Linked DNA regions of Collimonas fungivorans. The protein of the gene in region 1 binds, or shares a complex with, the protein of each later gene. Links are inferred from orthologs where the notes say so. Each region holds a gene or a part of one and is shown in the gene's direction. Other genes may lie near its edges. The genes, in order: tsaE and tsaD.

Region 1 (3,102 bases):
TGCAGCACTAATCGATACCATGCTGCTGCAACGCCCACGCTACATGCTCGCGCACCAGCTCGGACGGATAGTCGCTGCGCTGCTGCAAGGCGGCAATGATCTCTGGCGAGCCGGCGCCCGCCGCTGCGGTATTGCCAAGGCCGACCGCTATGTTGCGCAGCCAACGCAGGTAACCGATGCGGCGGATCGGACTGCCTTCCATGCGACTGTTGAACTGCTCCTCGCTCCAGCCGAACAGCTCCACCAGCGTAGCCTGGTCGAGGCCGTTGCGGACATCGAAATCGCCCAGCGCCGATGGCTGCGCAAACTTGTTCCATGGACAGAACAGCTGGCAATCGTCGCAGCCGTAGACGCGGTTGCCGATCAGCGGCCGCAATTCCACCGGGATGCTGCCTTTCAGCTCGATCGTCAGGTACGAGATGCAACGGCGGGCGTCGAGCCGGTATGGGCCGACGATCGCCTGGGTCGGGCAGACATCGATGCAGGCGCTGCATTGCCCGCAATGCGAACTGATGGCTTGGTCGACAGGCAACGGCAGGTCGGTCAGGATTTCGCCAAGGAAGAAAAACGAACCGGCCTCGCGATTCAGCAGCAAGGTGTGCTTGCCGCGCCAGCCCAGGCCAGCCTTCTGTGCCAAGGCTACCTCCATCACCGGCGCCGAATCGGTAAACACCCGATAGCCGAATTCGCCGATTTCGCCCTTGATGCGGTCCGCCAGCTGCTGCAAACGCGAACGCAGCACCTTGTGATAATCGCGGCCGCGCGCATACAGCGAGACGGTGGCGCTGGCGGCGGCGGCCGGCGCCAGCCGCGCCTGCTCGCGCGGCCGCCAGTTGCCCTGATCGTCCTGATAGGCGCGCGGCAGGTAATCCATGCGCACGGCTATCGCCCGGATCGCGCCGGGCACCAGTTCGGCAGGCCGGGCGCGCTTCATTCCGTGCGCTGCCATATAATCCATCTCACCGTGATAACCCAGCTCCAGCCATGCCTCGAAGCCAGCCTCCTGCTGCGCCAGGTCGACATCGCTGATGCGGACATCGGCAAAACCAAGCTCCCGCCCCCAGGCTTTGATGGTAGTAGCTAGCGCGCTTAGATTTTGGTCGATTACTGCCATGGCTGGTGTGTTTCAGAAAGACTAGATACAAAGGACTATGTTACGAGATGCCGCATTTTACAACCCACCTGCATGACGAGGCCGGAACCAACGCGCTGGGCGCCGCCTTGGCCAGGGCTTTGCTGCCCGGACTGGCGATCCACCTGCACGGCGACCTGGGCGCCGGCAAGACCGCGCTGACCCGCGCCCTGCTGCATGCCGCCGGCCACCAGGGCCACGTCAAGAGCCCAACTTACACCTTGGTGGAACCTTATACGATCCAGATAGCCCAACAGGCGGTCGAGGTGATGCACTTCGATTTGTACCGGATGGCCAGCCCGGATGAATTCCTGGAAGCCGGTTTCCGTGAATACTTCAACCCCGACACCATCTGTATCGTCGAATGGCCGGAAAAAGCGGACACCGCGTTGCCGCCGCCCGACATCAGCGTATTACTCAGTGTTTCCGGTGTTTCCGGCAAGGGACGTGATGTAGAATTGCAGGCGTTATCTGATAAGGGTAGTCAATGTCTCGCTCGACTGAAATTTGCACCAAACCTCTAAAATCAAAAATCCGCCGCACCATCCTCAAGGCCGGCAGTACTTTGCTCATTTCAGTACTGGCGCCGCTGTCGGCGCGCGCCGCGCAGATTGTCGCGGTACGGGTCTGGCCGGCAGATGACTACACCCGCGTCACGCTGGAAAACGACGCTGAACTGAAAACCACCCATTTCCTGGTGCAAAATCCGGATCGCATGGTGGTCGACATCGAAGGCATCGAACTCAATCCGACCCTGAAAGAACTAGTCGCCAAGATCCAGCCTAACGACCCCTATATCAAGCAAGTCCGGGTCGGCCAGAACCGCCCGAATGTGGTGCGGCTGGTGTTCGACCTCAAGGAAGAAGTCAAACCGCAGGTGTTTACCCTGGCGCCGGTAGGCGGTTACCAGCACCGGCTGGTGTTCGACCTGTATCCGGTCAATCCGCCCGATCCGATCCAGGCGATGATAGAAAAAGGCGAATGGCCGTCCGCCAACCCGGGTGAAATCGCGCCGCCGGTGGCGCAGACCAAGCCAGAGCAAAAACCGACGCCACCGTTGCAGCCGCAGCCCGAGCAGCCGCCGGTCGCCCGCATTGACCCGAAACCAGATCGCACCACGACCCTGACGCGCATGATCACGATCGCGCTTGATCCCGGCCATGGCGGTGAAGATCCGGGCGCCACCGGGCGCGGCGGCAACCGTGAAAAAGACGTGGTGCTGTCCATCGCCAAACGGCTCAAGGCCAAGATCGAGCAGCAGCCGAACATGCGGGTGATGCTGACGCGCGATGCCGATTTTTTCGTGCCGCTCGGGGTCCGGGTGCAGAAGGCCCGCAAGGTGCAGGCCGACCTGTTCGTCTCCATCCATGCCGACGCCTTTGTCACGCCGACCGCGCGCGGCTCCTCGGTATTCGCCTTGTCGGAAAAAGGCGCCAGCTCCACCGCTGCGCGCTGGCTGGCCAACAAGGAAAACTCGGCCGACCTGATCGGCGGCATCAACATCAAGAGCCATGACCGCCAGCTGGCCAGCGTGCTGCTGGATCTGTCGACCACGGCGCAGATCAACGACAGCATGAAGCTCGGCAGCGCTGTGCTGAGCGAAATCGGCGGCATCAACAAGCTGCATAAGGGCGCGGTGGAACAAGCCGGTTTTGCGGTGCTGAAAGCGCCTGACATCCCGAGCATCCTGATTGAAACCGCCTTCATTTCGAATCCGGAAGAAGAAGCCAGGCTGACCGACAATGCTTACCAGGACCAGATGGCCGATGCGGTCCTGAAAGGCATCAAGAAGTATTTTGCCCACAATCCGCCGCTGGCGCGGAATCGTCTGACCTAAGCTGGCAGGCGGGGACAAAAAAAGGGCGCGCTGCAAGTTTGCAACGCGCCCTTTCTTCATCCGGCGTCGGCAGCGTTTATACGCCGCGCATTTTTTTGTAAAACTTCCACAGGCCGCCCAGCGCCACCGGCAC
Region 2 (3,162 bases), 3.2 Mb from region 1 along the record:
CCTTATCTGGGTTTATATGGCATTTGATCCTAGCCAGCTTGAAACGTTACGGCCGCAGCTGATACGGTTTGCTGCGCTGCAGTTGCGCAATGACGCCCTGGCCGAAGATGCTGTCTCGGAAACCATACTTGCGGTGCTTGAGCATCCTGACCGTTTTCAGGAGCAGTCTTCGTTCAAGACCTATGTCATCGGCATCCTCAAGCACAAATTGCTGGACCAGTTGCGGCGCGGCAAGCGCGAAGTGCAGCTGAATATCGACGAAGACGCAGACCGCAGCGACGCCGACATGATCGATGCCTTGTTCACATCGACAGGACATGCGGTGGAAGCCGCACCCAGCTGGGGCAATCCGGACCAGGCGCTGGAGCGCAAGGAGTTTTTCGATATCCTGCAATTATGCATCGACAAGCTGCCCGCCAAAACCGGACGCATTTTCATGATGCGGGAATGGCTGGAACTGGATACAGACGCAATTTGCAAGGAACTGGAAATTACCGCTGCGAATGCCTGGGTGCTGCTGTACCGGGCGCGCGCCAGGTTGCGCGAATGTTTACAGCTAAACTGGTTCGGCACGCAGGCTTGAGTTAGCGACGTTCATACGCAATGTAAGATAATTCCAGTTCTATTGTAAGTATTGCATCCGTGATGCGACTAACCATGAATACCGAAATATTCGCCCAGCCAGTTACTTTATTTTATGCCATGTTTTATGCCATATAAGCGCCTGATCCCACATTGTCGCGATACCCAGCAGCTCCTGTCCCAGGCGCAGGACAGCAATCTGTCGCCGCTGACCCGGGTACGGGTGCGCGTGCACCTGTGGACCTGCACGGCTTGCACCAGGTTTTCGCAGCAGCTGGCTTTCATGCGGCAGGCAATGCAGCAGCTAGGCAAGGATTAATCGCCGACTGCAAAGGGGGCGGCCGCGCTTTCCTTTACAATGCGCCATTGCTTACCTATTGCCCTACCCATGATTGTTCTCGGCGTTGAATCTTCCTGTGACGAAACCGGCCTTGCGCTCTACGATACCGAGCGCGGTTTGCTGGCGCACGCCCTTTATTCGCAAGTGGCGATGCATGAACAATACGGCGGCGTGGTGCCGGAGCTGGCTTCGCGCGACCATATCCGGCGCGCCATTCCTTTACTGCAACAGGTATTGTCTGAAAGCGGCATTGCGCGGCATGACATCGATGCCATCGCATACACCCAGGGACCGGGACTGGCGGGGGCGCTGCTGGTAGGCGCCTCGGTTGCCTGCGGCCTCGGCTTGGCGCTGGATAAGCCGATGCTGGGTGTGCATCACCTGGAAGGGCATTTGTTATCGCCGCTCCTGGCCAGCGACCCCCCCAGCTTCCCGTTTGTCGCCTTGCTGGTGTCCGGCGGCCATACCCAGCTGATGCGGGTCGATGGCGTCGGGCAATACAGCTTGCTGGGCGAAACGCTGGACGATGCCGCCGGAGAAGCATTCGACAAATCGGCCAAGCTGCTTGGCCTCGGTTACCCCGGCGGGCCGGCGATTTCACGCCTGGCCGAATTCGGCGACCCTTCGGTGTACCAGTTGCCGCGGCCCATGCTGCATTCGAAAAACCTGGATTTCAGCTTCTCCGGCCTGAAAACGGCGGTGCTGACCCTTGTCAAAAACCATACGGCCAATATCTGCGAACAGGACAAGGCCAATATCGCCCGTGCTTTCGTGGATGCGCTGGTTGAGGTGCTGCTGGCAAAATGCTTGGCCGCGCTGAAACAGACTGGCCTCAAGCGCCTGGTGATCGCAGGCGGAGTAGGCGCCAACCAGCAGTTGCGCAGCGCCCTCAATGCGGCGGCGGAGAAGCGACGCTTCCGGGTGTATTACCCGGAACTGGAATTTTGCACCGATAATGGCGCCATGATTGCCTTTGCCGGCGCGATGCGCTTGCAAATCAGTCCGCAGGCAGCGCAGCGCACCTACGGCTTCAATGTACGGCCGCGCTGGCCGTTGAATGAATTAGGTATCTGAGCAAATTCCCGGCTAGGCGTATAATGCGCGACTGTGGTACAAAACATGTCGGCAACGATGTCAAAGTGGTAACCCGGCTTGCGGTGCTTGTTATGGCACTTCCACAATCATTTGGTTCGCATGGTGGCGCTGTGGCTTGCCTTGGCAAGCACTGGTCGTCAGCAATGGGCCGACACGAAATTCACGATTCAATTGAGAGCAAATAGTGCCTTTGTTTGAGTGCATCCTGCACCAAAGGCCGCCAACTACCATGTCCGATATTCAACCTGAGATTCAGTCCGAGATTCAGTCTGAGATGCAAGCTGATCCAGCAGTGCCAACCACGCCCACCGTCCGTTTCGCAGATTTCGGGCTGTCCCCGGATATCCTGCGCGCGTTGAGCGACCAGGGTTATGTCCATCCCACACCGATCCAGGCAGAAGCAATCCCGGTGGTGTTGCAAGGACGCGACGTGATGGGAGCGGCGCAAACAGGAACCGGCAAGACTGCCGGTTTTTCCTTGCCTATCATCCAGCTGCTGCTGGCGCATGCCAATACCAGCGCCTCGCCGGCGCGGCACCCGGTGCGCGCGCTGATCCTGACGCCGACGCGTGAACTGGCTGACCAGGTCGCGGAAAACGTTAAAGCCTATTGCCGCCATACTCCTCTGCGTTCGACCGTGGTGTTCGGCGGCGTCGATATCGCGCCGCAAACCGCAGCCTTGCGCTCCGGCATCGAGATCGTGATTGCAACGCCAGGCCGCCTGCTGGACCACGTGCAGCAAAAGACGCTGAACCTGTCGCAGACCCAGATACTGGTGATGGACGAAGCCGACCGCATGCTGGACATGGGTTTCCTGCCAGACTTGCAGCGCATCATCAACCTATTGCCGAAAGAGCGGCAGAACCTGATGTTCTCCGCCACGTTTTCGGGGGAAATCAAGAAGCTGGCGGCGACTTTCCTGAAGAACCCGGTAACGATCGAAGTGGCGCGCAGCAACGCCACCGCCGACAACGTGACGCAGACCATGTATCACGTCAATGAGCAAACCAAGGCCGAGGCGGTGTCGCACATCATCCGCGAACGCAAGCTGAAGCAGGTCATCGTTTTTTCCAATACCAAGATCGGCGCATCGAAGCTGGCCCGCCACCTGGAAAACGAAGGCGTCAATGCTTCGGCGATCCATG

What was found.
Region 2: the proteins of tsaE (region 1) and tsaD are in contact, whole or in part, in a crystal structure (PDB 6N9A), measured with the Thermotoga maritima proteins. The link is inferred for Collimonas fungivorans from one-to-one orthologs. Residues at the interface, in WP_004082108.1 of Thermotoga maritima: Leu37, Gly38, Lys46, Lys57, Val59, Lys60, Ser61, Thr63, Phe64, Thr65, Leu66, Met67, Val69, Pro71, Tyr82, Arg83, Leu84, Asp86, Asp88, Phe89, Asp93, Ile128, Asp130, Glu131, Arg134; in WP_004082750.1 of Thermotoga maritima: Cys10, Asp11, Arg49, His50, Leu82, Gly84, Gly135, Gly136, Glu154, Thr155, Leu156, Asp157, Asp158, Ser159, Glu162, Asp165, Lys166, Arg169, Leu170, Tyr175, Lys213, Thr214, Leu217, Tyr218, Gln221, Arg222, Asn324.

Annotation. Positions count from the first base shown.
Region 1 is NZ_CP013232.1:4,593,240-4,596,341, forward strand. Bases 128-2,908 are described here. They hold tsaE (tRNA (adenosine(37)-N6)-threonylcarbamoyltransferase complex ATPase subunit type 1 TsaE), read left to right. Parts: upstream 128-1,161; coding sequence 1,162-1,656; downstream 1,657-2,908. Other genes in these bases: queG (tRNA epoxyqueuosine(34) reductase QueG), read right to left, coding at 128-1,114; CFter6_RS20165 (N-acetylmuramoyl-L-alanine amidase), read left to right, coding at 1,620-2,908. In the rest of the region: CFter6_RS20150 (AEC family transporter), read left to right, coding at 1-11; more of queG, read right to left, coding at 8-127; more of CFter6_RS20165, read left to right, coding at 2,909-2,969; CFter6_RS20170 (VTT domain-containing protein), read right to left, coding at 3,046-3,102. UniProt on the Escherichia coli protein: Required for the formation of a threonylcarbamoyl group on adenosine at position 37 (t(6)A37) in tRNAs that read codons beginning with adenine.
Region 2 is NZ_CP013232.1:1,443,185-1,446,346, forward strand. What follows is about bases 143-2,983. They hold tsaD (tRNA (adenosine(37)-N6)-threonylcarbamoyltransferase complex transferase subunit TsaD), read left to right. Parts: upstream 143-970; coding sequence 971-1,996; downstream 1,997-2,983. Other genes in these bases: CFter6_RS06230 (sigma-70 family RNA polymerase sigma factor), read left to right, coding at 143-583; CFter6_RS06235 (zf-HC2 domain-containing protein), read left to right, coding at 710-901; CFter6_RS06245 (DEAD/DEAH box helicase), read left to right, coding at 2,292-2,983. Also shown: more of CFter6_RS06230, read left to right, coding at 17-142; more of CFter6_RS06245, read left to right, coding at 2,984-3,162.